Regions from separate parts of the Methylorubrum sp. SL192 genome, predicted to be linked through region 2. Evidence: riboswitches for the same ligand, from Rfam matches in the RefSeq annotation. Region 2 holds a riboswitch; each other region holds the start of a gene.
What was found. A riboswitch is a leader RNA that binds a small molecule or an ion and turns the genes downstream of it on or off. The one in region 2 is predicted to bind cobalamin.
Positions count from the first base shown of each region.

Region 1: it holds a riboswitch for cobalamin, as region 2 does, so the genes downstream of both, OVA30_RS02115 (TonB-dependent siderophore receptor) here and OVA30_RS03595 (CbtB domain-containing protein) in region 2, are expected to answer to the same signal.
Region 3: it holds a riboswitch for cobalamin, as region 2 does, so the genes downstream of both, OVA30_RS09320 (TonB-dependent receptor) here and OVA30_RS03595 (CbtB domain-containing protein) in region 2, are expected to answer to the same signal.

Region 1 is NZ_JAPPQV010000003.1:251,177-261,171, reverse strand. It holds gene oxc (oxalyl-CoA decarboxylase) at 284-2,035, shown strand; gene OVA30_RS02145 (alpha/beta hydrolase) at 2,301-3,020, shown strand; gene frc (formyl-CoA transferase) at 3,578-4,828, opposite strand; gene OVA30_RS02135 (PAS domain-containing protein) at 4,929-5,378, opposite strand; gene OVA30_RS02130 (OsmC family protein) at 5,645-6,088, shown strand; gene OVA30_RS02125 (YybH family protein) at 6,121-6,489, shown strand; gene OVA30_RS02120 (tlde1 domain-containing protein) at 6,613-7,803, opposite strand; cobalamin riboswitch at 8,238-8,445, shown strand; gene OVA30_RS02115 (TonB-dependent siderophore receptor) at 8,609-9,995, shown strand, end outside.
Region 2 is NZ_JAPPQV010000003.1:587,590-597,584, forward strand. It holds gene cobN (cobaltochelatase subunit CobN) at 1-2,393, opposite strand, end outside; gene OVA30_RS03575 (DUF4349 domain-containing protein) at 2,407-3,303, opposite strand; gene cobW (cobalamin biosynthesis protein CobW) at 3,300-4,334, opposite strand; gene OVA30_RS03585 (DUF1636 domain-containing protein) at 4,331-4,738, opposite strand; gene OVA30_RS03590 (CbtA family protein) at 4,731-5,498, opposite strand; gene OVA30_RS03595 (CbtB domain-containing protein) at 5,529-5,711, opposite strand; cobalamin riboswitch at 5,753-5,951, opposite strand; gene OVA30_RS03600 (DUF1772 domain-containing protein) at 5,996-6,418, opposite strand; gene OVA30_RS03605 (MarR family winged helix-turn-helix transcriptional regulator) at 6,405-6,896, opposite strand; gene cobU (bifunctional adenosylcobinamide kinase/adenosylcobinamide-phosphate guanylyltransferase) at 6,978-7,508, shown strand; gene cobO (cob(I)yrinic acid a,c-diamide adenosyltransferase) at 7,508-8,110, shown strand; gene fumC (class II fumarate hydratase) at 8,676-9,995, shown strand, end outside.
Region 3 is NZ_JAPPQV010000003.1:1,814,970-1,824,964, forward strand. It holds partial or broken gene OVA30_RS09275 (ABC transporter ATP-binding protein) at 1-1,720, opposite strand, end outside; gene OVA30_RS09280 (hypothetical protein) at 2,066-2,560, shown strand; gene OVA30_RS09285 (hypothetical protein) at 3,411-3,833, shown strand; tRNA gene OVA30_RS09290 (tRNA-Phe) at 4,219-4,294, opposite strand; gene yacG (DNA gyrase inhibitor YacG) at 4,409-4,627, opposite strand; gene OVA30_RS09300 (Maf-like protein) at 4,624-5,295, opposite strand; tRNA gene OVA30_RS09305 (tRNA-Thr) at 5,439-5,514, shown strand; gene OVA30_RS09310 (hypothetical protein) at 5,595-5,957, opposite strand; gene OVA30_RS09315 (hypothetical protein) at 6,103-6,393, opposite strand; gene OVA30_RS09320 (TonB-dependent receptor) at 6,558-8,801, opposite strand; gene OVA30_RS09325 (hypothetical protein) at 8,803-8,928, shown strand; cobalamin riboswitch at 8,923-9,122, opposite strand; gene OVA30_RS09330 (hypothetical protein) at 9,124-9,330, opposite strand; gene OVA30_RS09335 (hypothetical protein) at 9,712-9,995, shown strand, end outside.

The DNA.
Region 1 (9,995 bases), 340 kb from region 2:
CCGGGAAGTCCGTCTCCCGACGCTTCACCCCTGACACTCTGGATCCTGCGGCCCCTTTTTCGACCGCTCCCCCGACGCTTCCCGCGTGCGGATGCAACGCCATGCGTTTCGTTTGACCGGCCTGTTGGTATTTGGTATGCCAGCTGTGTCGCAACAAGGCCGGCCACCCGAGACCGGTCCACACGCTGCGCGCGGCGCAGCAGCAGGCGCGAAATGAGCCCGGCCCGACGCCATCGGGCCCCGCGCCGGACAAGAGCATCCGCACCACAAGGGAGAACGCCGCATGACCGTCCAGGCCCAGAACATCGACGCGATCACCGCGGGCGCGATGCCCCACGAGGAGCCGGCGCTGACGGATGGCTTCCACCTCGTCATCGACGCGCTCAAGCTCAACGGCATCGAGACGATCTACAACGTGCCCGGCATCCCGATCACCGATCTCGGCCGTCTGGCCCAGGCCGAGGGTCTGCGGGTCATCTCCTTCCGCCACGAGCAGAATGCGGGCAACGCCGCCGCGATCGCCGGCTTCCTCACCAAGAAGCCGGGCATCTGCCTCACCGTCTCAGCGCCGGGCTTCCTCAACGGCCTGACCGCGCTGGCCAACGCCACCACCAACTGCTTCCCGATGATCCTGATCTCCGGCTCCTCCGAGCGCGAGATCGTCGATCTGCAGCAGGGCGACTACGAGGAGATGGACCAGCTCGCCATCGCCAAGCCGCTGTGCAAGGCCGCCTTCCGCGTGCTGCACGCCGCCGATATCGGCATCGGCGTGGCCCGCGCGATCCGCGCTGCCGTCTCCGGCCGGCCCGGCGGCGTCTATCTCGATCTGCCCGCCAAGCTCTTTTCGCAAGTCATCGATGCCGATCTCGGCGCGCGCTCGCTGGTCAAGGTGATCGATGCGGCCCCGGCCCAGCTCCCGGCCCCGGCCGCCATCGCCCGGGCGCTCGACGTGCTGAAGTCGGCCGAGCGTCCGCTCATCATCCTCGGCAAGGGCGCGGCCTACGCCCAGGCCGACGAGGCGGTGCGTGCGCTCGTCGAGGAAAGCGGCATCCCCTACGTGCCGATGAGCATGGCCAAGGGCCTCCTGCCCGACACCCACCCGCTCTCGGCCGGTGCGGCCCGCTCCACCGCGCTCAAGGATTCCGACGTGGTGCTGCTGGTGGGCGCCCGCCTCAACTGGCTGCTCTCCCACGGCAAGGGCAAGACCTGGGGCGAGCCCGGCTCGAAGCGCTTCATCCAGATCGACATCGAGCCGCGCGAGATGGACTCGAACGTCGAGATCGTCGCGCCGGTGGTGGGTGATATCGGCTCCTGCGTCGAGGCGCTGCTCGACGGCATCCGCAAGGACTGGAAGGGCGCGCCCTCCAACTGGCTGGAGACGCTGCGGGGCAAGCGCGAGGCCAATATCGCCAAGATGGCCCCGAAGCTGATGAAGAACTCCTCGCCGATGTGCTTCCACTCGGCGCTTGGGGCGCTCCGGACCGTCATCAAGGAGCGGCCCGACGCGATCCTCGTCAACGAGGGTGCCAACACCCTCGATCTGGCTCGCGGCATCATCGACATGTACCAGCCGCGCAAGCGCCTGGACGTCGGCACCTGGGGCGTGATGGGCATCGGCATGGGCTTCGCCGTCGCGGCCGCCGTCGAGACCGGCAAGCCGGTACTGGCGGTGGAGGGCGACTCGGCCTTCGGCTTCTCCGGCATGGAGGTGGAGACCATCTGCCGCTACGAGCTGCCGGTCTGCATCGTCATCTTCAACAACAACGGCATCTATCGCGGCACCGACACCGATCCGACCGGCCGCGATCCGGGCACCACCGTCTTCGTCAAGAATTCCCGCTACGACAAGATGATGGAGGCCTTCGGCGGCGTCGGCGTGAACGTCACCACGCCGGACGAGCTGAAGCGGGCCGTGGATGAGGCGATGAATTCCGGCAAGCCGACCCTGATCAATGCGGAGATCGACCCGGCCGCCGGCAGCGAGAGCGGCAATATCGGCAGCCTCAACCCGCAGAGCACCTTGAAGAAGAAGTGAGGCGGGCACTGCCCTTCCACCGCTTCGACTGAGCCGGACCGCGGTGCCCGAAATGGGCGCCGCGGTCCTTTTTTGTTCGGCGAGCCTTTCCGTTCCTCATGCTGAGGTGCGGAGCGAAGCGAAGCCTCGAAGCACGCACGACGAAAGCCCTGGGACAGCCTTTCCAGACACCGGGGAGGATCAGCGTTCCGGGTTGCTTCGAGGCCCGCTGTCGCGGGCACCTCAGCATGAGGGGCGGCGTCGGGCTCCACCCGCGAGACGCCCCATGTCCTCTTCCGCCTTCGATCCGACGGTTGCCCTCGATCCCCGTCTGGCCGGCCGGCTTGCCTTCCTGCCGCGGCTGCCGGGTAAGCCGCCGCTGCCGCCGGGCCGCCACGCGCTCGGCTTGTTCGAGACCCGCGACGCGATGCTCCGCGTGCCCGAGCACATCGATCCACGCCTGCCGACGCCGCTCGTCGTCCTGTTCCACGGCGGCGGCGGCAGTGCCGAAAAGATCCTGCCGATGCTGGAGGCCCATGCCGACAAGCGCGGCTTCCTACTGCTCGCGCCGCAATCGCTGCACCCGACCTGGGATCTCGTGATCGCCGGCAACGGGCCGGACCGGGAGCGGCTCGACCGGGCGCTCGCCGAGGTCGCCGACCGCTTCCTACTCGACCCAGGCCATCTCGCTTTCGCGGGCCATTCGGACGGCGGCAGCTACGCGCTGTCCCTCGGGCTCACCAACGGTGACCGGGTCAGCCACCTGATCGTGTCGTCCGCCGGGTTCATGTCGGTGCAGGTGCAGGCGGGTGCGCCCAAGATCTTCCTGTCGCACGGCACCCGCGACGAGCAGATCCCGATCGACCGGAGCGCCCGCAACCACGCCCGGCTGCTTCGGGTGGCAGGCTACGACCTCACCTACGTCGAGTATGACGGCCCGCACGCCTACGATCCGGAGGTGGTGAGCCAGGCCGTGGACTTCTTCCTGGGCGATTTCTTCGGTTAGGCGGCGCGGGCGAACGCGTCTCTACCCCAAATCCGGTTGATCTCGACGGGACGGCGGATTTCCCCTCTCCCCGCCCGAAGTCGGGTTTACCCGACTTCGGTGACGCCTTGCCAATCCCGGGCAGGCCCGGGATTGGTCGGGGAGAGGCCTGTCTGCACCCTGTCGTGCAGACAGGAAGCGCAGGCGAAGCCGGAGCGGCGGTGAGGGGGCGGCTCGGGAAGAGGCTCTTCGGGCCAAGCCCCCTCACCGTCGGCTGCCGCCTCGCCACGCTCCCCGACAAGGGGGAGACGTGGCCCTCTCCCCGCGTGCGGGGAGAGGGGAACGCTCGGCTTTCGCTGTGATCAGGTTTGATCAAACGAATACTGCATCAAAAACCCGGACAACGAAAAACCGGACCGACGGAGTCGGCCCGGGAAAGTCATCGGAGGAGGAAGAAACCCGGGCGTCATGCCCGGTCATGCGCTCCCGGGGCGATGCCCTGTCCCGGGAGGATCATGGCCGAAAGAGACTGGCCATCCTGTACGGGCAGCGCGGCGATCCGCGCTGCCGCTTCCCCTTTAGACCGCGCGCGACTCGTGCATCGCGGCGATCTGCTCGGGCGAGTAGCCGAGGCCGGCGAGGACCTCGTCGGTGTGCTCGCCCAGAAGCGGCGAAGCCTTGATGTCGACCTTCAGGTCCGAGAACTTGATCGGGGAACCGACGGTCAGATACGAGCCGAGCTTGGGATGCGGCACCTCGACGATGGTGCCGCTGGCGCGCAGCGACGGATCGGCGGCGATTTCCTTCATCGACAGCACCGGCGAGCACGGGATGTCGAACTTGCGCAGGATATCGACGGCCTCGAACTTGGTCTTGTCGGCCAGCCAATCCTCGATGATGGCGAAGATCTCGAAGATCTTGTCCTGGCGGGCGCGGGGCGTGTTGTAGGCCGGATCGTCGATCCACTCCTCACGGCCGAGCGCCTTGCAGATCGGGGCCCAGGCGTGGCCCTGGATCGTGAAGTAGATGTAGGCGTTGGGGTCCGTCTGCCAGCCCTTGCACTTGAGCACCCAGCCCGGCTGGCCGCCGCCGCCCGCGTTGCCGCCGCGCGGCACCACGTCCGTGAACTCGCCGTGCGGGTATTGCGGGTATTCTTCGAGGTAGCCGATGGCATCGAGGCGCTGCTGGTCGCGCAGCTTCACGCGGCAGAGGTTGATCACCGAATCCTGCATCGACACGGCGACCTTCTGGCCCTTGCCGGTCTTGGTCTTCTGGTGCAGCGCCGTGAGGATGCCGATGGCCAGATGCATGCCGGTGTTCGAGTCACCGAGCGCGGCGGCCGACACGGTGGGCGGGCCGTCCCAGAAGCCGGTGGTCGAGGCGGCACCGCCCGCGCACTGGGCCACGTTCTCGTAGACCTTCAGATCTTCGTAGTGGTGCCCGTCGGAGAAGCCCTTCACCGAGGCGAGGATCATGCCCGGGTTGAGCTCCTGGATGCGGGCCCAGGTGAAGCCCATGCGATCAAGTGCGCCGGGGCCGAAATTCTCGACCATCACGTCGGATTCTTGGATCAGCTTTTCCAGGACTTCCTTGCCCTGCGGGTTCTTGGTGTCCAGCGTCAGCGAACGCTTGTTGGAGTTGAGCATCGTGAAGTAGAGCGCATCCGCGTCCTCGACGTGGCGAAGCTGGTTGCGCGTCACGTCGCCCGAGCCCGGACGCTCGACCTTGATCACGTCCGCCCCGAACCACGCGAGGAGCTGGGTGCAGGCGGGGCCCGCCTGGACGTGGGTGAAATCGATGATTCTGATCCCGTCGAGCGGCTGGGTCATCTCGGTCTTCTCCCTATTTCGACTTCGTTGTGGGTCGTTGTTGGAAAATCGAAAAGTATTACGGCCGGTAATATTGCTGAATGGCTCAGGCGCCCCGCCTTCAGGCGCAGACGAGGGTGCCCAAAGCCTCTTCCAGCTCCGCCACGCGGCGGCGCAGGGAGCGCTCTTCCTGAAAGCGCTCGGTCTCGTCGCGGATGACCGCGGCGATGCCGGTGACCTCGCCCGCCGCGCCGTGCAGCAGCGCGACGGTGAAGGCGATCGACAGGGCCCGGCCATCCTTGTGCAGGGCCGGAACCTTGAGCAGCGACGTGCCGTAGCGGGTCTCGCCCGTACGCATCGTCTTGGCGTAGCCATCCCAGTGGCGTCGGCGGTGACGCTCCGGGGTGATGAGGTCGAGGCTCTGCCCGAGCGCCTCGGCTTCCGAGAAGCCGAAGATCCGCTCCGCAGCCGGATTCCAGACGACAATCCGTCCGTCCGCGTCGGAGATCACCACCGCGTCACCGATCGCCGCGACAAGGCCGGACGTGTCGAAGGTCTGCGATTGGGCCATCGGTTGCCCCCCTTCCGCCGCCGGCTAGCCCTGAGGCCGCGCTGTGAGCGGAGAGATGCGATGTCTGTCGAGGATGCCGCGTTCGGTCATGGCAGGCGTTGCCTCCTTGGCTTCCCGGGTCTCGGGCCTTCCGGATCGAAATCGCTCTTTCCGGTGGCTCGTCATTGGCATCTGGTATACCAGATACGAATGGCAGGTCAAGGCGCAGTGCGGGGCTCGAACGAGATCGCGCGGCGGTGGGTTGATAGGGAGGCGAGGAGGCCACGATGTCGGACAAGCACAGCATTCGGATCCGGCAGATCGAGGCCTACGCCTTCCGGATCGATTTCGGCGAGAGCTTCGTGCCGCTGCTGACGGACGAGCCGGAGCCGATCGGCGGCGGCACCGGTCCCTCGCCGGAGCAGGTGCTGATCGCCGCCGTGAGCAACTGTCTGTGCGCGAGCCTCGCCTTCGCGCTGGGCAAGTACCGGCAGGAGGGTGGGGGCGTGAGCGCCGAGGCGATCGGGCGCGTGGCCCGCAATGCGGAAGGCCGCCTGCGCCTCGTCGGGATCGAGGTCGATATCGCGCTCGGCGCGCCCGCCGAGTCGATGGACCGGCTCGACCGCGTGCTCGCTCAGTTCGAGCAGTTCTGCACCGTGTCCGAGAGCGTCAAGGCCGGCGTTCCGGTGGCGGTCGCGGTGCGGGACGGCGGGGGCAACCGCCTGAAATAGACAGGCCTGAAACAGACAGGGAGGAACGAGCGATGAGCGAGACGCAGCGGGACGTGGCACGCGAGCCGGAGGATCTGGCCCGCCTCTTCAACGAACGGGCCAATGCCGGCGATGCCGAAGGGCTGGTCGCCCTGTACGAGCCGCAGGCGGTGGTGGCCGCAGGCGATATCGTGGCGACCGGCCACGACGAGATCCGCCGCTTCTATACCGATCTGCTCGCGCGCAAGTCGGACTTCCCCGAACCCGAGACCCTGCCGGCGATCCGCAACGGCGACCTCGCGCTGACCTTCGCGCGGCTGCCGAACGGCGCGCTCTCGGTCGAGTCGGCCCGCCGGCAATCGGACGGGACGTGGCGCTGGGCCATCGACCAGCTCAAGCTCAAGCCCGTCGCCAAATCCTGAAGGGCTCCAAAGCGGGTTTCGAAAGGACAAGTCCTTTCGCGGGTCCAGGGCAGAGCCCTGGTGAAGGGACATCGGGGCGCTGCCCCGATGTCCCGCCAAAGGGATGATCCCTTTGGAAACCCGTTAATCCGCCGAGGCCGAGCGGCGCGGCGTGGCGTTGCGCCGGCTGGCGAAGATGCCGGGGGCGGTGCCGGGCACCACGACCAGGCGCCGGACCTCGCCGCTCAGATAGGCCTGGAGGAAGCGGGTGTAGTTCCGGAACACGACGCAGCCGTTCGAGGCGCCGCTCGGGCCCAGCATGTAGGTGTGGGCGAGGATGCCGTCACGCCCGTGGATGGCGGCCGAGCCACCGACCGGATTGAGGCGGATCGCCCGCACCCCATGGAACAGGGCCTCGCGCTCCCGCAGGTCGTAGACCCCGGGCGGGGTGGCGCCGCGCATCCGGATATGGACGTGGTCCGGGTTGTCCTGGGCGACGCCGAGGCCGGAATGGGCCTCCAGCACCTCGCCGCTCGGCAGCGTCACGGTGGCGGCGCTGATGTCGTAGACGGCGACCCCCGGCTCGGAGACCGGGCCCGGCACGACGCGGCGCCGCGCAGCCGAATCGACCGCCCCGCTATCGAGCCCGGCATAGGCCATCGCCTTGTCCGAGGACGGCGTGGGCGCCGAACCCGGCAGATCGAACATCTTCTCGAGGAAGTTGCGGTTGTCCGTGACCGCGGCGCTGAACACGCTGCGAGTCGGCTCGGTGGAGGCGCGCGCCGCGGACGCCGTGGCGATCCGAGGCGTCGCCGCCCGGGCGGTCTGCGTGCGCGGCTCGTAGCGGAATTCGTCGGGCCGCCGCACCGGCAGCGGCACCGTGAGGGCGAGGCGGGCCGTCGGTGCGGCCGGGCGCGGTGTGACGGCGGGCGCGGCGTCGGTGGCCTGCTCCGCGGGGAGGGCGGCCAGGGTCGTGGCCGGCTCCGATGGGGCAGGCTGCGACTTGGACGGCTCCGCCACGGGCGGCGCCCGGAAGGCGGACACCTGCGCGGTCCGCGGGATGAAGCCGCCGGAGGCCGTGTCGAGCACGGGGGTGGGGTCGAGCATCCAGGCCAGCGCGCCGGGCGCGGCCTGCACGGCCGCCGCCCCGTCGGCCTCGGCCGAAACCTGCGCGGTTTCCACGGGGGCGGGCGCAGCGCGATCCTGCGGTTGCAGGATCCCGGCGACCGCGAGACCCCCGAGGGCGGTCAGCGCGAGCGCCGCGACAGGCGGGCGGCGCCGACGGCGGATGACGGGCCGGGCGGAGCGACTCTGGACGAGCTCGGCGATGTCCATTGCGGGCGGTACTCGACAACGCGGATCCCACACGGCCTCCCGCCGTCATCTCCGGCTATCTGTGCCAGAATGACAAAACGAGATGGCTTCGCCGATTAGGGAAGGATCAACCTTAAGCCTCCGTCATTCAACGGGATCTTGGTTAATCTTGCCTAAAGCTCGGTCACGTCCTTCGAAAAACGTTCGTTGCGGATTCTCAGCGGCTCCGCCGCGCCACGAGGCGGCGGCCTCTACCAAACGCCGCGGCGCAGTGCGCGCTCGATGACGAGGCCAGCCGGACGATCGCCATCGTCTCGCGTGCCCGCCTTTGGGCCGATGCGGGAAGCGCAGCCGCTATGGGGCTTCTTGCGGAGCCCTTGTGCTCTACGGGCCACAGGTTGTGTGATGTTGTTACATTTCATTGGCCGGTCTGTTGACCCTGCGCCGCATCGCAGCGAAGTTGCTGCGGCCAAGGTTCCCCGGACGCATGTCCGAGGGCTAAGAGGGAATTCGGTAAGCCCGTCCGGGCGAGGCCGAAGCTGCCCCCGCAACTGTGAGCGGCGAGCCACCGTCGTCGAAGGTCACTGGTGCCCTGCACCGGGAAGGCCGAGACGGGGGCGCTGACCCGTGAGCCAGGAGACCTGCCTTGGCGCGACGATGTCCCCCGGGCGGGGTGCTCCGGCGGCGTGCCTGATCGGCGAGAGCGTTCCCCTGCGCTCCCGGCGGGGCACCCGCTCGGGCCCGCACCCGAACAGCCAGAGCGCGCCTTGTGACAGTTCGGACGATCCTGAACGCCATCGACGTCCCGGCCCGGCGCCCGCCTTGGATGCTCGCCGCGCTGCTCTGCGCCGGCCTGCACGGCCCGGAGGCGCGGGCACAGGAATCGGTCACCCTGGAGGAACTGGCGGTCGAGGGCGAAGGCCGCGGCGTCGGCAACGGCGCATCGGATGGCCGGACCAGCGCTGCCGGCACGATCGGCCTGATCGGGCCGACGCCGGGCTACCGCGCCGACCGCGCGGTGAGCAGCACCAAGACCGACACGCCCCAGCGCGACGTGCCCCAGATCGTCACGGTCGCCCCGCGCGAGGTCATCACGGATCTCGCCGCCACCCGCGTCGATCGCGTCTTCAACTACACGCCGGGCGTGGCGCAGCAGAACAATTTCGGCGGCCTCTCGGTGTTCAGCTACGCCATCCGCGGCGTCACCACCTCCGAGATCTACAAGAACGGCTTTCCGCTCAACCGCGGCACGCCGCCCCCGCCCGACGCCCAGAACGTCGAGCGCGTCGAGGTGCTCAAAGGCCCCGGCGGCGGGCTGTTCGGGCGCAGCGATCCGGGCGGGCTCGTCAACATCATCACCAAGCAGCCGACCGTCGAGCGCTTCGTCGAGATGGGCGGGTTGTGGGACTCGTTCGGGCAGTTCCGCGGCACGGTCGATTCCGGCGGCGCGCTGAACGAGGAGGGCACGCTCGCCTACCGCTTCAATCTCGCCGCCGGCCGCCAGGGCAGCTTTCGCGATTTCGTCGACAGCGACCGGCTGCTCGTGGCGCCCGTCCTGAGCTGGCAGATCACGCCGGACACGCGCATCACCGTCGAGACCGAGTTCCTGCGCAACCGCATCGTCTTCGACCGCGGCGTCATCGCCCTCAACGGGCGGCTCGGGCTCTTGCCGATCTCGCGCTTCCTCGGCGAGCCGGGCCAGAGCACCTATCAGACCAACAACACGATGCAGGTCCGCGTCGATCACCGCTTCAACGCCGATTGGCAGATGCGGCTCGCCACCCACTTCAACACCGGCACGCTGGAGGGTGAATCCGCCGAGATCCGCGCCATCGCCGCCGACAACCGCACCGTCTCACGCGACCGCAACATCCGCGACTACCGCTGGGACACGGCGATTGGCCAGGCGGAGGTGGTCGGGCGTTTCGACACCGCCGGCATCGGCCACACCATGCTGCTCGGCTTCGAGCGCGAGAGCACCGACAGCCGGACGGTCTACAACCGCTCGACGATCCGACCGGGTTCGACCTTCGCCATCGACATCTACGATCCGCGCTACGGCCAGCCGCTGCCGCCGATCGACCGCTTCCGCAACAACCTCGAACGGATCACCAACACCGCCCTCTATGCGCAGGACCAGATCGTCCTCACGCCCGAATGGAAGGCGCTGCTCGGCGTGCGCTTCGACTTCTTCGAACAGTCGTTCCGCGAGC
Region 2 (9,995 bases):
GCGTCCGCCGCCTTGGCGCCGAGCATGGTCGCGGCGCGGGTCGGCAGGGCGCGCGGATCGAGCGTCGTCAGGTTGCGGCCGGTCGGCATCACGTCCTGGCGCCCGCGCGAGGGCGAGCCGGCGGGGCCCGGAGCGACGAAGCAGCCGTCGAGGGCGGCGGCTAGGGCAGCGCGCTCCGCCTCCGCGCTCGACTGGACCGCCTCCGAGGCATCGGCGGGTGCACGGCCGAACACGTGCAGGCCATCGCGAAAAGGGGTCTCGCCCAGATCGCACAGATGCGCGTCGAGCGCGGTCAGCGCGTCGGCCATCGGCGTGTCGCCATCGACGCCCGCGCCTTCGAGCAGGCCGGCCGAGGCCGCCTCGTCGAGGATCGCCGTGGCGATCAGCCCGGCCCGGCGCGGATCGAGCACGCTCGCGGCGGAGTATTCCTCGACCAGTTCGCGCAGCGCCGCGGCCTCGGGGGTGAGCCCGGCCGCCTCGACGGTGGGGGTGAGGTGGCCGAGCGCGATCCCGCCGAGCCGGCGCTTGAGCGGCGCGGCCTCGCCGGGATCGTCGACGATGAACGGATAGACCACCGGCAGCGCCCCGACGGCCAAAGCCGGCCAGCAATCCGGCGACAGCGCCACCGCCTTGCCGGGCAGCCACTCGGTGGTGCCGTGGGTGCCGAGATGGATCAGCGCGACGAAGGCCCTCCGAACGCCCAGGTAGAAGGCGAGATAGGCGTGGGTCGGCGGCTCGTCGGGGTCATGGTAGCCGGCCTTGCGATCGGCGGCGCGGCCGCGATCAGGCTGAAGGAAGAGGGTGAGACTCTCATCCCTCTCCCCTCTGCGGGAGAGGGTGGCCCCCGAAGGGGGTCGGGTGAGGGGAGCGCCCGTTCCAGAAAGACCTGAGCTGGCCCCTCTCCCGCCTGCTTCGCAGGCACCCTCCCCCGCAGAGGGGGGAGGGTTTTGCGCCGCGCAGACCATCCGGAACCGGAACGCCCCGTCCCGGCAGAGCGGGTCGTCCTCCGGTGCGCCCCAGCGCTCCGTCAGCTCCGTCCGGCGCTCCTCCGGCAGCCCCCCGAACCACGCCGCGTAATCGGTCAGCGATACCGAAAAGCTCGGCTCGCCCTCCGTCAGCGACGCCATCAGCGCGCCCGCGTCAGGCAACTCGCCCGCGGCAAAGCCCGCTGCGGCGAGGTCGGCCGCGATGGCGCGGGCGCTTTCCGGCGTATCGAGGCCGACCGCGTAGCCGGCGCGGCCGCCGCGGGCGGGGTAATCGGAGAGCACCATCGCCAGCCGGCGTTGTTCGCGCGGCGTTCGACGCAGGCGGACCCACGCCGCGGCGCGCTCGGCGAGCTCGGCGATGCCCGTGGGATCGGGCACGGCGCGGCGCTCCGAAAAGCCCTCGACCGCCGCGGCCTCCTCCTTGAACGAGATCGGGAAGCCCGAGAGCCGCCCGTCGAATTCCGGCAAAGCCACCTGCATGGCGAGGTCGGACGCGTTCATGCCCCGACCCGAGGCGGCCCAGGCGTCGCGGGGCGCGCCGATCGTATAGGCCTGGATCACCGGGCAATCGGCGGCGTCGAGCACGAAGCCGGCATCGTCGCGGGCGGAGAAGGCGGTAGCGGCCAGCACGATGTCCGGCCGGCGCAGGGCCAACGCCGCGCGCAAGCTCGCCACGGCCTCCGGGTCCTTCAGGCTCGACACCGCGAGCGTGACGCTGCCGATGCCGCGCTCAGTCAGCGCGGCGGCCAGCTGCAGGGCCGGCGCCGTCTCGCCGGAGAGCACCGCCGAGCGGTAGACCAGCAGCAGCGCCAGCGGCCCCGGCCCGGCGGCCCGCATCGCCGTCTCGAGCGCGACGGGCCCGCAGCCGGGGCACCACGCGAAGCCGCGCGGCAATGCCTTCGGCGGCTCGGGCTCCAAGACGGCGCCGGCCTCCGCCGCGAGGCTGCGCAGCAGGTTCTTCAGGTTCTCCGGGCCACCCGCGCGAAAATAGGCGTCGAGGCGGATGCAGGTCTCGGGCGGCACGGTCGAGAAGGCGTCGAGGCGCGGGTCCGGCCGGTCGTCGCCGGGCAAAACCGCAAGTTTGACCCCCTGCGCCCGTGCCGCCGCGGCAGCCCGCTCGATGCCGTAGCGCCAATAGTCGAGCCCGCCGAGGCAGCGGATCACGCAGACCTTGGCGCGGGCGATCACCGCATCGACGTAGAGATCGACCGACATCGGGTGGCGCAGCTGCGCCATCTTGGCGAGCCGCAGCGTGGGCAGGCCGGGCTCGGCCGCATGGGCGCGCGCGACGGCCGCGAGGTCGGTATCGGTGAACGACAGGAAGACGATCTCGCCCGGGCTCTGGCCGAGATCGACCGCCGCCTCGCCCTCGTCGAGGGAGACCGTATCGAGGCGGATCAGGTGCATGGCGCGGGCGCCCTCACGGCTCCAACGGGACGCGCGCCGGATGGGCCCGCTTGCGCCGGATGCGCCAGACCAGCCGGAGGAGCAAGGCGGCAAAAAGAACAATCGGCAGCCAGGGCAGGCTCGCGACGGTGAAGCGGAGGGCCGAGGCCGCGCTCTCGCCGAGGATCGGTCCGCTGCGGGCCCAGACCTCCTGCACCGGAGCGAAGGCGCCGGCCCGCGCCCGGCTGGTGCGGAAGTCCACCGTGACGATCTCGGTGTCCACGCGCTCGTCGAGCCCGCGGCGCGTCCCCTCCGCCTCCTCGATCTGGCTCTGAACCTGCGCCAGCTCGCCCGCGATCTTGATCAGATCCTCGGCCCGGTTGTCCGGCTTCTCGGCGAGCGCGGTCAGGCGGGTGCGGTAATCGTTGAGCTGGGCGAGGCGCCGGCCGGTATCGGCAATCGAGGCCGTCAGATCCTCGGCGCGGGTCGCCTGCTCGATCAGCACGACGTCGCCCGCCGCCTCGCCCGGCAGCGGACCGGTGACGAAGGCGACGTAAGGAGCGACCGCGGCGTGCGGCAGCCGCACCTCGATCTGCGCCTGCGGCGGGCTCGCGCCGTTGCCGTCCCGGATCGAGGAATTCAGCAGCGTGCAGGTCGCAGCTTCGTTGAGACAGCGGTCGCGGGCGGCGGCGAAGTGCGGCGCCACCCGGTCCGGCCCGAGGCCGACGGTGAGATCGTGGCGATAGGCGAGCTTGGCCGTGCTTCCGTCACGCGCGGCGGAGACGAAGGGCGCGGGCGCAGGGGCTTGGGCCATCCGCATCGCCCCGTCCGCCTCGCGCCCGCTGTCGGAACAACCGGCGAGCAGGGCGAGGACGGGGACCGCGAGCCAGAGCCCGCGCGGCCGCCGGCCTGCGGCCTCGCCCCGGTTCATCCGCGCAGGGCGGCGGCGACCGCGTCCTGATCGAAGCCTTTGAGGCCGATGACGACGAGGCGTCCGTCACGCGGCTCCGAACCCTTCCACGGGCGGTCGTAATGGGAGGCGACGCGCCGGCCGACGCCCTGCACCACGAGGCGCATCGGCTTGCCCTTCACCTCGGCAAAGCCCTTGATCCGCAGCACGCCCTCGGTCTCGGCCGCCTTCTCGACGCGGGCGGACAGATCTTCCGGGCTGCCGGCGATGCCGACGGGGATCGCGACCGATTCGAAATCGTCGTGGTCGTGGTCTTCGCCCTCGCCGTGATGCGAGGGGCGGGCGTCGAGGTCGTCCTCGGCCGCCGCGGCGATCCCGAGCAGCACACGCGGGTCGAGCCGGCCGTGCTCGGTCTCGACGATCTCGACCGCGCGCGGCAGGTGCGCCTGGATATCGGCGCGGACCTTGTCGCGGCCCGCCGCGTCGAGCAGGTCGGCCTTGTTGAGCACCACGAGGTCGGCGCAGAGGATCTGGTCCTCGAACACTTCCTCCAGCGGATTGTCGTGATCGACCGACTGGTCCGCCGCGCGCTGGTTGGCGAGGGCGTCGGGGTCCTCGGCGAACATCCCCGCGGCGACCGCCGGGCCGTCCACCACCGCGACGACGCCGTCCACGGTGACCCGCGAGCGGATCGCCGGCCACTGGAACGCCTGGACTAGGGGCTTGGGCAGGGCGAGGCCGGAGGTCTCGATCAGGATGTGCTCCGGCGGCTCGGGCCGGTCGAGCAGCTTGGTCAGCGCCGGCACGAAATCGTCGGCCACGGTGCAGCAGATGCATCCGTTGGGCAGCTCCACCACCGAATCCTCGTTGCAGCCCTCGATGCCGCAGGCAGCGAGGAACGAGCCGTCGAAGCCGAGATCGCCGAACTCGTTGACGATGATGGCGAGGCGGCGCCCGCGGGCGTTCTCGACGGTGTGGCGCACGAGCGTCGTCTTGCCGGCTCCGAGGAAGCCGGTGACGATGGTGCAGGGGATTTTTTCGACGAGGCTCATGATGGGGTCTCCCCTCGGGCCGCCTTGAGCGGCGGGATGCGGGCGACGACGCCCTTGCGAAACGCCTCCGGCCGTTCGCGCCAGGGCACGACGCCGTCGGGGGTCTCGAGGTAGCGACGCAGACCCGCCAGGATGGTGCGGGCGGAGGTGTCGGGATCTTCGAGCGCGTCGAAGTCGCCGTAGACGTAGGTCCAGCGGTCGGGCGAGACGACCGCGACGGTGCAGGGCCGCTTGCAGACCGAGAGGCACTCGGCACCCTCGATCGTCAGGCCCGGCACGGGCGCGCGCCCGGCCTCCGCCAGCAGCGCGGCCAGCAGCTTGGCCCCGGCGCGCGGCTCGGAGACATCGCCCGCCGCGCGGCAGGTGGTGCAGACCGACAGGATGGCGGTATCGGGATCAGGCATTCGCACGGGCACCCGCCTCGCGGCCGAACAGGCCCCAGGCCCAGCCATAGGCGAGCCCGATCACCGCCCAGAACACGAAGCCGATGGCGAGCGCGCGCGCGGCGAACTGAGCGGCCGTGGCCGGCGGCACCTGCGAAGAGACGGTGTCGATCGATTGCGGCGCGCCCGCAAGATGCGGCGCGACGATGAGGACGAGGCCACCGAGGATCGTCAGCGGCACCCGCCGCACGGCGATCAGGTAGAGGCCGAGCCCGGTCGCCACCACCGTCATCAGCCACCACGACTGGCGCAGCACGAGCGGCGCCGCGCCCATGCCGGGCAATTCCGGCGGCAGGCCGATGGCCGGGGCGAGGACCACCGCGAGGAAGCCGGCGATGCCGACGACGAGTCCGCCCTGCGGGGTCGGCTCGCGGCGCAGCGCCAGCATCACCGCCGCGAGCAGCAGCGCGTAGCCGACGCCGCCGACCAGCGTGGCGAGACCGGTGAAGGCCATGCGCTGCAGGCCCGGCGCGGGCTGCCACGCGTCGGCCTTGCCGTGATCGTGTCCGCCCTCGCCATGCGCATGGGCGTGGGCCGGGACGATCAGGGCGGCGAAGGAGGTCTCATCGCGGGAGGGCGGGAGGGCGGCATGCGCGCCCTCGCCTTCATAGGTCTCCGCCTGAAGGATCAGCGGGGAGGTCAGCGTGAGCTGCAGGCCCGTCGCGACGACGGACGCGAGGAAGCCGGCGACGAGCGCCGCCGACAGCAACCGGATGATCATGGAACTGCTTGAAGCCGCTGGATGCGCGGATCAGTGGCAGGGGAAGTTCTGCGCGTGGCGGAAATCGTGCGCCGCGTTGTGCAGGACGCTCGCCGGAGCAAAGCCCGCCACGAAGACGAGACCGAGGCCGAGGAAGGCGGCAACGAGGAGCGCGCGGGCGCCTTCGGCCGAACGGGTGGTGGCGGCCTGGGTCTGAAGGGTCGCAGTCGTCATCGGGTCACGGGCTCCGGCCGCCCCACCGGCGGCGTTCGAGAACAAAACTTCGCTGGACGGCAGGTCTCCTGGCTCGCGGCTGGTATCGTGCCTGCCGCCTTCCCGGATCACCCGGTGGCTCGTGGCAGGAACTCGCCGCTTACAGTTGCGGGGGCAGCCGCGGAATCGAGGCTTCTGGAAAACCTCTCACCGCATTCCCTTTTCACCCCGTTGCCGGGGCACCGTCACGGAGCGGTCATAGCCTGATGCGGACGGACGCACAACGTGTCCCGCACCGGCCGCGATCACCACAGCGCCCAGAGGAAGGCCGCCACCGCCGCTAGACCGAGCCCGCTGCGGACCGCGTGCAGGCGGATCCAGCGCTGCATCAGCGGCGCCACGACCGGATCGGTCGCTGATGCGGCGAGCAGGGCGCGGTTGGTCGGCATGATCGCAAGCAAAGTGTAGGGCCAGTTGGCGAGCGCGAGCGCCGCCCCGAGCCCCCATCGCGGATCGCCGGTACGCGCCCAGGCGAGCAGGCCGAGGGCGGTGGCGGCCAGCGCCAAGCCGCCCTGCATCCGGGTCGCGCGGCGATAGCTCGGGCGCCATTGCTGCAATTGGGAGGCCGGGTCGAGGACGAGCCGGGCCGGATGCTCCACGAAGCCGACATACAGCGCGGCGCCGGCAAAGGCCGCTGCCGCGACGAGAGCGAGTTCACCGATCAGCATCGTGGTCTCCCGATTGTTCGCCGCTCCGGCGTTCGCCGGCCCGCTCGCCGATGGTCCGCACGAGGGCGCGGGCGGCCTCGAGCGCCGCAGGGTTGAGACCGCGGGCGAGTGCGGCCGCCCAGGGCGCCTGCCGCGCCGCCGCCGCCGCGTAGGCATCCCGGCCCGCGGGCGTGAGGAGAACGAGGCGGGCGCGCAGGTGGTGGGGATTGTCCGCGAAGCTCACGAGGCCCGCTTTCGCCAGCTCATTGACCGTCCGCTGCACGCCCTGGCGGGTCATGCCCATGTCGCGGGCGATGCGGGCGACCGGCAGCGGCTGCGCCGCGAGCGCGACGGCGCCCAGAACCTGCCAGCGGGCGCTGGTGAGGCCGAAATCCCCCACCAACCGATCGCCGGCAGCCAGCAGCGCGCCGCTCGACCGGAAGATCTCCAGCACCAGAGCCGTCGCGGCGTCCGCGGCGTCATGATCCGAACGCTTCATGACAATATGCTGCCGATTTGACAACACGCTGTCAACAGAACGGCTTTGACGCGCTGGCGGCGCGTGAGGCAAAGGGTGCGGATGCTTCAGGCCGCCCCTCGGATGACCCTGGTGCTCGGCGGTGCGCGCTCGGGCAAGAGCGCCTATGCCGAGCGGCTGATCGAGGCCTGTCCCGCCCCCTGGCTCTACATCGCCACGGCGCAGGCCTGGGACGAGGAGATGCGGGTCCGCATCGACGAGCACCGGGCGCGGCGCTCCGACTCCTGGCACACCCTCGACGTGCCGATGGCGCTGCCGGAGGCGGTGGCCGCCGCGACCGGGCCGGTGCTGGTCGATTGCCTCACGCTCTGGCTCACCAACCTGCTGCTGGCCGAGGCCGATCTCGACGCGGCGACCGAGGCCCTGGCACGGGCCTGCGCCGCCGCACCGGGTCCGCTGGTGCTGGTGGCCAACGAAGTCGGCCTCGGCATCGTGCCGGACAACGCCCTCGCCCGCCGTTTTCGCGATGCGGCCGGGCGGCTGCACCAGCGGCTGGCGCGCGAGGCCGACCGGGTCGTGCTCACCGTCGCCGGGCTGCCGCTGACGGTCAAACCCTCACGCGAGAATCCCTGATGACCGAAGACGACACGCGCCACCGCGAAAAGATGGCCAAGCGCAAGGCGGTGCAGGACGCCGAGGTCGCCTCGAAGAAGATCGAGAAGGGCCTGCTCATCGTCCATACCGGCCCCGGCAAGGGCAAGACGACGGCCGCCCTCGGCCTCGTGCTGCGCATGCTCGGGCGGGGTCACCGGGTCGGCGTGGTGCAGTTCATCAAGGGCGCCTGGGACACGGGTGAGGCCCGCGCGCTCAAGAGCTTCGGCGACCAGATCGTCTGGCAGGCGCTCGGCGAGGGCTTCACCTGGGAGACGCAGGACAAGGCCCGCGACATCGCCGCCTGCCATAACGCCTGGGACACGGCCAAGACGCTGATGGCGGACGAGAGCATCCGCCTCCTCGTCCTCGACGAGCTGAACATCGCCCTGCGCTACGACTATCTCGACCTCGACGCGGTGCTCGCCGACCTCGCCGCCCGGCGCCCCGACCTCCACGTCGTCGTGACCGGCCGCAACGCCAAGCCGGCGCTGATCGAGGCCGCCGACCTCGTCACCGAGATGGGCAGCGTGAAGCACCATTTTTCGGCGGGGGTGAAGGCGCAGGAGGGGATCGAGTTCTGACGCCCGGCCCGAGGGCCAGGGGCCGGGACGCCGCTTCCGGTCGTCAGCGCCCTCCCCCGGAATGAGGGCGTCCGAAGTTCGGGCACGACGCGCGGCGATGTCCGCCAAGTCCGATCTGACCAAGTCCGATGTGGGCCCGCGTCACGAAATGCCGGATCCCTGACCGTTTCGGCACCGGGCTCGATGGCGCAGCGGGCGTATCCTGAGAGACACGCCCATCGGCACGATCGATGCCGACCTGACGATATTGAATTATATTATCACAAGATCAAACCGAAGCCTGGAAATTCAGCACTCATCTGCCTTTCACCGCCGAAGCATCAGGTGAGAGGCCTACAGGGCAGACCAAGTGTCAGCCCTATCCCTCCATAACAATTGATCACCTGCCTTGCGCCACGCATGCAGCCCCGGCCGTCGCCCGGCCGGGCTCATCCTGCCCGTGGACGATGGATCATTGATCGCGTGCGCCTCGCCGGAGGATCGCGTGCGGGCCGCGGCCGGACGGGCCGTGATCGCCCGTCCTCCTCGGCACGTCGGTCGCGAGAGCAAGAAAGGGCACGGCTCCATGGAGCGCAGGGACATCCTCAAGACCGGACTGCTCACGTCGATCGGCTTGGCGGCCGGTGCGACGATCCCGAAGGTGGCGGCCGCGGAGACCGGCAAGGCCGGCGTGCAGCCCGCCGGGAGCTCTGCGACGGATGGCGGCGAGTGCTTCCGCGTCGAGAAGGACAGCATGGGTGAGGTGAAGATCCCCTGCGACAAGCTGTGGGGCGCCCAGACGCAGAGATCGATCGAGAATTTCGACATCGGGATCGAGCGGATGCCGCGTGAGCTCGTGTCGAGCTACGCGATCCTGAAAAAGGCCGCCGCCAACGTCAATTTCGCGGATGGCCGCCTCGGCGAGACGCAGCACAAGCTCATCGTTCAGGTCTGCGACGAGATCCTGGCCGGACAGCACGCGGAGATGTTTCCGCTGCACGTCTGGATGACGGGCAGCGGCACCCAGTTCAACATGAACGTCAACGAGGTGATCGCGAACCGGTCGAGCCAGATCGCCGGTCAGCCGCTCGGGAGCAAGAATCCCGTGCATCCCAACGACCACGTCAACATGGCCCAGTCGTCGAACGACACCTTCCCGACGGCGATGTACATGGCCGCCGCGATCGCGGTCCGGCAGCGGCTCGCGCCCTCCATCACCGAGCTGCGGGACAGCATCGCCGCGAAGGCGGAGGCGTGGAAGGACATCATCAAGATCGGGCGCACCCATATGCAGGATGCCGTCCCGATCACGCTTGGGCAGGAATGGTCGGGCTATTCGGGCATGCTGAGCGACAACCTGGAGCGCTTCGACGATGCGCTGAAGGGCGTGTACCGCCTAGCCCTCGGCGGCACCGCGGTCGGCACCGGCATCAACGCGCAGCCGGGCTTTGCCGAGGCGAGCGCGAAGGAGATCGCGCGGCTGACCGGCCTGCCCTTCGTCACGGCGCCCAACAAGTTCGTGGTCCAAGGCGCGCACGACGCCATCGTCCACCTGTCCGGCACGCTGCGCACGCTGGCCGGCTCGCTCTACAAGATCGCCAACGACATCCGGCTGCTGTCCTGCGGTCCGCGCGCGGGCCTGGCCGAGCTGATCATTCCGGAGAACGAGCCGGGCTCCTCGATCATGCCGGGCAAGACGAACCCGACCCAGGTCGAGGCGCTGACGATGGTCACCCTTCAGGTGATGGGCAATGACGTCAGCACCGGGTTCGGCGGCGCCAGCGGCTCGCTCGAAATGAACGTCTACAAGCCGGTGATGATCTACGACGTCCTGCAGTCGATCCGGCTGCTGAGCGACGGCAGCCGCAACTTCCGCAAGCACCTCATCGAGGGCACGAAGCCCAAT
Region 3 (9,995 bases), 1.2 Mb from region 2:
GCGGCCCCGAGGCGACGATCCGTCCGTCCTCGACGACGTGGACCGTATCGGCCCGGCGCAGCGAGGTGAGGCGATGGGCGATCATGATGATCGTGCGTGTGCCGCCGAGCGCGCCGAGCGCCTCCATCACCGCGGCCTCGGTCTCGCCGTCGAGCGCACTGGTCGCCTCATCGAACACGATGACATCAGGGTCGTGGTACAGCGCGCGGGCGATGCCGATGCGCTGGCGCTGGCCGCCGCTGAGCCGGGCACCGCGCTCGCCCACACCGGTATCGTAGCCCGCGGAGAGGGCTGCGACGAAATCGTGCGCGCCCGCGAGCCGCGCGGCGCGCTCCACGGCTGCCCGGTCGAGGCTGTCCGGCGGGATGCCGAGAGCGATGTTCTGCGCGATGCTGCCGTCGATCAGAAACACGTCCTGGGGCACGTAACCGATCCGGTTCTGCCAAGCCGGCAGGCTGTCGGCATCGAGCGGATGGCCGTCGACCAGAATGCGTCCCCGCGTCGGCGTGAGAATGCCGAGGATCAGGCCCACCAGCGTCGACTTGCCCGAGCCGGTGCGGCCGACGAGGCCGACGGTGGTGTGCGCAGCGATCGTCAGGTCGATGCCGCGCAGGGTCGGACGACCGGGCTCGTAGTCGAACGCGACATCCTCCAGACGGATCGCCTGCGCGAAGGGCAAGCGCTCGGCCGTGCGAAACGTGCGCTCTCGCTCCCCTGCCAACGCATCGACGATCAGGCGCACGCCGGGCAGGTGGAAGCGCAACTGCGAGACGGAGGTGAAGATGTTCTGGAAGGCCGGCAGCATGCGGTAGCCGGCGAAGGCGAACAGGCCGAGCAGCGGAAGCATGCCGGCGGTGTCGATTCCTTGCGTCAGCGCGAACAGCACCACGGCGATCACGCCGCCGAAGGCGAGCGATTCGATGACGAAGCGCGGCAACTGCCCGGTGACCAGACTCGAGGCGAGGGCGTGGGCGTAGGAGCGCGCCGGCGCATCGAAGCTGCTCGTGAACGTCTCGGCCCGACCGTAGAGCTTGAGTTCGGTCAGCGCGCCGAAGGTCTCCTGCACCACACGGTAGCGGCCCTCGTTGCCCGCCACCGCCCGGGTGCCGAGCCGCGAGAGTCGGGCCCGCATTACGACATAGATCGCGACGTAGAGCCCGCCGAAGCCGCCGCCGAGGATCAGCGCGAGCCGGGGCTGGTAGGCGATCAGGAAGATCACAACCGCCAGCGCCGAGGCGCCGCGCGAGGCGATCACCATGGCTGGGGTGAGCACGCCGACGACGAGGCGATCGGTCTCGCTCAGCACGTTCTTGGCGAGTTCGGCGCTGTTGGCATGCGCGAAGAACAGGCGCTCGCGATCGACGTAGCGGGCGAGCAGGCGCCGGGCGAAACCATAGCCGACCATGTGGGCGAACAGGAGTTGCGCATAGGCGAAGGCGGCATTCACTGCGCTGGTCAGCAGGATCGCGGCGAGCGCGGCAAACCCGGTTGCGAGCAGGAAGGTGCGGTCGTCGGCGAGGCCGAAGGCGTCGCGGAGGTTGGCGAGATAGGGGATTCGCGCGGCCGCACCGGGATCGCCGACCAGCGTGAGGAACGGCAGCACCGAGGCGACGCCGACCACTTCGAGCAGGGCGGCGAGCCCGAGCCCGAGCCCCAGCAGCAGGAGCTGCCGTCGGTCGTGTCGCCGCATCACCCGCAGGAGATCGAGGAGGGTCCTCAAACAGTCACCGGGGCGAGAGGGGCTGCGATCCGAACGAGCGCCGCGAAAGCGCGACGACGCCCGGACAGGTGCGCTCCGGGCCGGATGCTTTCGGAGCGCTGCTTAAGTGGTTGATGACAAACGGACCCTGGGGGCCTTTGCGTCGAGCGCGGTCTCTAGCATGGCGGGCGGAGGGGGCGTCAAGCGCATGCAGGCCGAGGCGCCGGATCGAAACCGCGGCACGACGGCCGGGTTGGCGAGAGCGGTTCGGAACGTTCCGCCGAGGCCCCTTCAGGCTCCGGGGCACGCGGCAGGTGGATGATTCGAATCTCGCGATGACAGATTCGAAGCGCCGGAACCAGAACCTTGGCGGTACGTTTCGCAAGCATGGAACACTATAGAGCCCTCTTCGCGACCACCGCCGTCATGGTGTTCGGTCTTCTCGCGACCTCGCCTCTGGTGAGAACGCAGAATTCGGCACCGACATCGTCGCGCGCCGAGAGCTTGATCGTCAGCAGCGCCGAGGCGGCCGAAGGTTCCACCTGGGCCGATCCGCCTCGATACAGCGGAGGCGTGCCGGTGCCGAAGCCCGCGACCTTCACGCTGCTGTCACCGGAGATGGTCGCGCTCCTGGCGGCCGACGACCTCGCGGGGGCCGACACGACCCAGCGGGTGCAAGCCGTGCGGCGTCACCGTGCTGCAAAGGTCGCGACGCGGCTGCGGCCGGCTCTGGCTGCCGAGACTTCCACCGCATTGCCGGCTTCGGGCACAGCGACGGCCGCAACGCAGCCGCAGCAGGCCGCTCGGATCGATCCGATCGGTGATCTCCTGCGGGGGTTGGGGATCGGCCGGGATAGCTGAGACCGACGTTCCAGCCGGGTTCCGGTCCAAACTCTTTCCGAGCACGCCAATCTGCCGCACGGCACACGCCATCGTTCCCACTCGTTGGTTCAGAAGACGTCCCTGAATCTGCGTCGTGGAGTAACTGTTATGATTCTCGCTGCCTCTATCATGCTGATCGGCGCCCTTGGCGCGATCGCCCTCACCGTTGCCGCACGGCCGAGCGCCGACCGCTTCCTGAAGTGGTGACGGCCCTCTGAACTCCCCTCGCGTGCCATGTCCAGACGGTGAAACTTCCCAAGCCTCTTCCGCGTTATGGCTGCGAAGAGATGACGCGGGGATCTGACGGTGGCGGCGATAGTGATGATGGCAGGCGTGATCGGCGCGGCAGGAACACTGATCTGCCTGATGCCGCGGCTGGACTCGTTTTTTGAGTGGTAACCTCGTCCAGCTGGACACCTCTTCCATAAATTAGATTATTAACTTTTATAGGCGCTTGCTGCCTGACCATATGAGCTCATGCCCGATCCGATACTTTATACTATAATATAATAGTACATTTCTAAATCGAATATTTTAGCTTCCGGTCAGATTTTTCCGATATCCGGCTACAATCCCTCTTTCAGAACACGTCTGAGCACAAATACTTCTGATTGGCGCCGTCAATCGCAAGTGAGCGAATTCTTGTTTCGGGTCTACACCGACACATCGCTCAAGCCTGCGCATCAGGTTCGTCATGCCATTTTCGATGCTGAGGATTGGCATAGTCGCCATCCAGCATTCCGCCCGTGCAAGCAGGCATGAGGGTGAGCTTGAATGTCAGCCCATACGATCCGACCATGACGCGGCTTGCGACAGAGCGAGGTGCGTCATTTCCGGTAGTCCGACTTGGTATTCGTGGTTCACGTTTCCCTTTTTCGCACCGCTGAGCGGCGGGGTGAGTCAGGACATCTCGGCGGGACCCTACCAGGGCGTCCCGGAGATCGAAGTCGCGGTCATCAAGGAAGTCGGAAGTTTCGGCCAGCAACTCGGGATCATTTCCGAGGCCGTCCGTGAACTCGCCGAGAAGGTTAGTGCGATGCCGCCCGCAAAATCGGCTCACGAGCTGGTAAAATCGAGCGAGGCATCTCGCGAACTGACGCCACTCGAAAAGCTCGACGTTCTCATCGAACGCGTGGATCGGGTTAAAGCAGCCTACCATGAATCGGTCGAGCGGGACGCGATCCGCGCGCTGGAGCGGTTGCACCGCGTCGATCCCGGAGCTTCGAGCAAGCTCGCGGCACGCTTCCGATGACGGGGGCTCGCCGCTGTCCTCGTGGATCTCGCGGACCGGGGAGGTGCCCATCCCCGCAGGTCTCATTGACCGTCTGGAGATCGCCTCCCGAAGAAGCCGGCAGCCGACCGATGAGTGAACAAGCGATGGGGCCGTTTATCAGCAGCCTGCGGTACTGAGGGAACTGATAAGGCCGGCAACAAGCGGCACCGGTTCACCGAGACTGCAAACCGGCGGGCGCCGGACAAGCGTCAGGTGATCCGAGACAACGTGCAGGAGAATGACCCGTTGGAGGGCCATCGATACACCGCGCAAAGCGAATAGAGAGAGGACCGTAGCATGGTCAGCTCAAGGAGAGGGATCAGTAAATCCTGACTTTCTGAGGCTCAAGGGCTCTTCAGAAAGATGGTGCCCAGGGACGGAATCGAACCGCCGACACTGCGATTTTCAGTCGCATGCTCTACCAACTGAGCTACCTGGGCATCCGCCGCGTCGCGCTGCGTCGTCGGCTGGCGGGGGTATAGTGAAGGGTTTTGGGCCTGTCCAGCCTTCCCGCAATGAAGGCGAAGCTTTTTTGCCGGGTGCGGATCTCGCTCTCAGCGGGAGCGGTTTTCGTCGTCCGAACGGGGTGGGTAGGACATCCCCTCCTCCTCCGGCCCCGGAATGACGTAGCGCTCGCCGAGCCAGCGTCCGAGGTCGATGTCGGCGCAGCGGGGCGAGCAGAACGGCTTGGTTTCGGTCTGGGCCGGCTTGCCGCAGATCGGACAGGGCGCCAGCGGCTTGTCCGCCGCTGTCCTCTTCGCCGACTGGCTCATGTTGCTGCTCCCCAGGCACCCCGCACGGGAAAACCCTCACCTTCGAGCAGGCTCATCGTCTCGTACAAGGGAAGGCCGACCACCGCGCTGTGCGAGCCGACGAGCTTCACCGCAAAGGCTGCTGCCAGGCCCTGGATGGCGTAGCCGCCGGCCTTGCCGCGCCACTCGCCCGAGGAAAGATAGCCCTCGATCTCGCGATTCGACAGGCGCTTGAAGCGTACGCGAGTCTCGACCATGCGCTCGCGGCGCCGATCCTTCGGGGACAGGATGCAGACGGCCGTGTAGACGCGGTGCGCCCGCCCCGAAAGCAGCCGCAGGCAGTCGGCGGCCTCGTCGATCAGCTCGGCCTTGGGCAGCACGCGACGGCCCACGGCGACGACGGTGTCGGCGGAGACGAGATAGGCGTCGCGCAGGTCGTCCCGACGCCGCGCCGCAGCCTGGGCTGCCTCCAGCTTTTCCCGGGCGAGGCGGCGGGCGAGATCGCGGGGTGATTCGGATTTGCGCGGGGTCTCGTCGATATCGGCGGGCAGCAACGCATCCGGCTCGATCCCGACCTGTTGCAGCAGCGCCAGCCGGCGCGGTGAGGCCGAGGCAAGCACGAGGGGCGGTCGCGCAGGCCCCCCGGAAACCTGCGGCTTCAGGGCGTCGGAGGTGAGAAGCTCGTTCATCGGCGAGGTCTTACGCCCAAGCCCGGTGACACCGCAACGCGGTCTCGGCCATCAGACAGCATCCAAGAGCTTGCCAAGGACAAGGCGGCCGTCTAAGACCCGGCACATTCCATCGGGCGTCAACGCGACGAGCCGGATGCGACGCCGCAATAGCTCAGCTGGTAGAGCACCTCATTCGTAATGAGGGGGTCGGGGGTTCGAATCCCTCTTGCGGCACCACTCTCCCACTCTTCGAATTATCTGTGTGCTCGAGCGATTTCGGATCGGGACGCTTCCTCGATTCGGACGCGAACGCATTCTCACTCGGTGGCGCCGGATCGGCTGCCCTGCAGCGAGACGCAGGTTCGCACCATGTCGCTGAGCGTGAGATCCTTGGTGTCGCCGATATTGGCGACCTCTTCCAGGCAGCGCATGAAATAGCCTCTGTCGAGCCCTGGCGAGAGCATGCTCATCGATTTGCCGACGCGGTTGGTGAAATCGATTTTCTCGCTTGCTCTGGCGCGCGGCCATAGCGATGCCTTGTCGTCCATTTTCAGCCGCGCTGCCGCTAGCGACGGGCTGAAAAGAGTCAGCGCCGTCAGAACACCTATCACTGCCGCCCGGCCCATCGTCGCGCTCCCTGTCGTGGCGTCGGACGTGTTGCCGACCGATTGCGCGGCCAACGCGGGGGCGTCCGGCGACGTTGCATTGAGAGCCGCGTGCGCAACGAAATTAAGTGATTTCTCAGAGGCTTATCCGCATCGATAGCCGGCTCGGCGCGCCCGGGTGATCCCTGGCGCCGAGCCGGCGTTCTCGGCTATGCCGTTCCTAGCGCGAGCTGCCGCCCCCGCTTCCGCCGCCCGCGCTGCCCTGCGGGATGGCACGCTCCGGCTGGCCGGCATTACCGCCGGCCGCCGAGTTGGTGGTGATGGTGTCGGCGCCCGTGGCGCCCGGGGCGATGATGTAATCGACGGTGTTGCCGGTGGTGTTGGTCTGGCGCTGGATGATCGTGCCCGGCGGGAACGGGCCCACGGGGAGGCCCGGGGGGCCGGCCTGAGCGACGGCCGCGCCAGAGCCGAGGCAACTCAGAACGGTGACGGTGAAGGCAATGCGGTGCATTGGGGGACTCCTAAACGTAATGGCGCCCTTGCACGTCCCGAAGTCGTGCGAAGGATGAGCTATCCGCCAGGCAAGTCCCCCACCGGCCGCGGGGTTTCCCGGGGGCCCTGCGGCGTGGTGACGACACGCGCTGGCGCCGGCGTTTGGGCGGCCCGGTGCATCGTTCACCACGCGATCGTGTAGGCGACCTCCAATGAGCGCGGGCGCCCGAGAACCCAGGCGGTGCCGATGCCGTTCACGGCGCTGCCATCGACCGCGTAGGTCGTGTCGAACAGGTTGAAGACCCGTAGCGACAGGCGGGAGCCGGCGGTGACCTGATGGTCGAGGCCGAGATTGACCAGCGTGTAGGCCGGCCGCCGGGCAGTGTTGCCAAAATCAGAAAACACTTCGCCGACATGCTGGAGGCCGATGCGCCCCTCCCAGTCGCGGGCGAAGGCCCAGTTGACCCAGAGATTGGCCACCTGCTCCGGCACGTTGATCGGCTGATTGCCGGCATAGGAGACGGCGACTCCGCCGACATTCTGAGTGAAGTCATCGTACTGGGCGTGAAGCACAGCGAGGTTGGCATCGATGCGCCAGCCGGGGGCGGGGAGCCAGGAGAGCGCGGCCTCCGCGCCGAGGGAGGATTGCTGGCCGACCTGGGTCGAGACGGTCGGCTGGCCCGGCACCGCCGAGATCAGGTTGTCCTTGACGATACGGTAGCCGGCCAAGGTCCACTCGACGGCGCCGCCGAAGACGAGGCCCTTGGCGCCGACCTCGACCTGACGGCCGGTCGAGAGTTCGAAGCCGGCCAGCGATTGCGAGAGGGTGATCAGGCTGTTCACCGGATCCGTCGCGGTGGCGTATTGCGCGTAGAGCGATGTATCCGGCGTCGGCTCGTAGAGCAGCGCGAAGCGGTATCCGAGGGCGCGGAAGGAGCGCTCGAACGTCGCGCCGCTGCGCAGATCTTCCCGGTAGAGACGCGGCGCGTCGAAGCGCACGCCGGTGAGGAACGACAACCGGTCGGTCAGGAACAGCCGATCCTCGGCGAAGACCGACGCTTGGTTCGTGCGCGTGGCGTAGGCCGGGCTCGCTCGCCCGTCCGGCGGGAAGAAGCCGGGATCGTAGCCGATCAGGGGCACGCTCGTCGGCGTCTCGGAGAAGGTGAAGTTGTTGGCGTGGCGGAAGCTGACATGGTTCACGTCGAAGCCGGCCGAGAACGTGTTGGCCAGCCCGAACAGGGCACCGCGGAACGTCGCGTCGAACCGATTCCCGACCTGTTCCTGGCTATGGCCAATTTCGAGATAGTCGGAGCGATCGACGAGCCCCGTTGCCGGGTTGAAGCGGTACTGCTCGACGTCGCGCCAATGTCGGCGGCTTTGCAGGCGGTAGGCGGTGTTGCGCACCGTCACGTCGGCCGAAGGGGTCCACTCCGTCCGGAACTGCGTCCAGTTGTCGGTCCAGGCGATCTTCGAATCGCGGACGTTGTAGTTGTTGAAGCGGATGGCGTCGGGCACACGACCGTTCACCAGCGGCGTGCCCCAGTAGCGGGTGGGCTCCTGGTAGCCAAGATCATGGCTGAGGGTGAAGGCGAGATCCGGATTCGCTTGGAGCGTCAGCGCGCCCGAGATCGCGAGATTGCGGAAGTCGCCCTCCGGCGTGATCCAGCCACCGGCACGATTGCCGCTGACATTGAGGCGATAGGCCAGGGATTCGCCGATCGGCCCGGTCGAATCGACCGCCGCGCGGGCGATGCCGTCCTCGCCGAGGCCGAAGCGGGCGACATTGAGCGGCGTGAACAGCGGCTTCTTCGAAACGACGTTGACGATACCGCCGATGGCTCCGTCCCCATAGAGAACGGAGGCCGGCCCGCGCAGCACCTCAATGCGCTCCACGTTCCACGTATCGAACGGGAAGGTGACGGTGTTGGCGCCGACATAGAGCCGGGTGCCATCGAACAAAGTCTGGATCGAGTTCTGCCCAGCAAAGCCGCGGGCGGTGAAGAAGCCGAGTCCGTTGCCCGGCGAGCCGAAGGCCGTGATGCCGGTGCCGTTCTGCGACACGGCCTCCAGCACGCTGGTCTGACCGCGCAGGCGGATGGTCTCGCCCGAGATGATGTCGAGACTCGCGGGCGTTTCCAGCGGCGTGAGACCGAGCCGGCTCGCCGAGCGCGACGGCGTGCGCAGGTTGAGGCCGACCGGCGAGGACTGCGTCAGATTCGGCGTCCGCAGGGCTGCGGCGGCGTCCGTGCCGACGGCGTCGGCCGGTGCATTGGCGGGCAGGCCGATCCCGGCACCGCCCTGCACTGCGATCTCATCGAGTTGTGTCAGGAGTGCTTGGGCCCGGACCGGACCGGACGTCGTGAGGGGCAGGGCGGCGACGGCGGACAGGAGGGACCGGCCGCAGAAGCGGCGGTGAAGGGGGGACATGATGGACACGATGCCTCGGCAGCGACGGTGGCACGTCACCGCGACCGAGGCCGATCCACTGCCGGCCATGGGCCTTCAGCGTCTCGACACCTGCTGGGACACCCCGCCCGGCATGGCTCGCGTGTGACCACGGCTGACGGCAGGTCTCCTGGCTCGCGGGTCGTCGCCCTCCATCGTCTTCCCAGGCGAGGCATGCCCAGTGACGTGGTGATGGAGGACTCTTCGCTCACAGTTGCGGGGGCAGCCGCGGGATCGAGCTCGAAAGCCCTTCACCGCGTTCCCTTTTGATCCCTTGCGGGAACCGTCAACGGTCAAGCTACGGTCAAGGCGGCGCTTCGGTCAATGCGCCCTGTGCCGTTCGGTACGCCTGCGCGAGCGGCGATCCAAAAACACGGACCCTGCCGCAAGCAAAGGCGAACGGCAGCCAGAAAAGAAAAAAGGCCGCCCCGAAGGACGGCCCGAAGTCTAGGGAGGAAACGCCCAAGAAGGGCTGCAGGACCGCGACGCCATCGCGATCCGGCATGGCCATGATTTCTCAGGTTGCAGTGCACAAAGCAATCGCTGGCGCGTCGGATCGGGCATGCATTCATTGCATATGTTCGGTTCCGAACTCATCCGCTTCCGCGGAGCCATTCGGCCGTCCAGGGGTTTCGGTCCTCCGAATGCTGCCTCATGGATGCCAGAGATGCCCCGTTGGATGTTCGCTTTTCCCGTCGTGCTGATGATCCTTGCAGGGCTCGTCGTTTTCGCCTTCACGCGCACCGGCCCGACCGACAACCAGAACACCCACGCTCCGCAGACCGGCCAGACCCGCTGACGCCGCCGAATCCCGGAGCGCGCCGGCCCCTGAGCCATTCCGGCCCACAAATTGCGAAGTTTGTACGGTCGGAATCGTTCGGTGGGGTCCTCCATGCGGATCGGATGCGTTTTCCTCTTGAGCGCCCTCCTGCTTCCATCCGGGGCTCACGCAGTCGATGGGCATGCGGACGCGGCGGCCTTCGCGGCGGCGGCCCGTCACCATGTCGGTGAGCGCGTCACGCTCGATCATTGCCACCTCGTCTACGCGACCGACGACGAGATCACCTGCATCGGCCTGTTGCCGGAGGATGCGGCAGGCAATGTCCGCTTGGCCGGCAAGCTTCTGATCCGGGTCGCGGCCGCAGAGATGCAGGGCCGCACCCGTGCCCTCGCGCT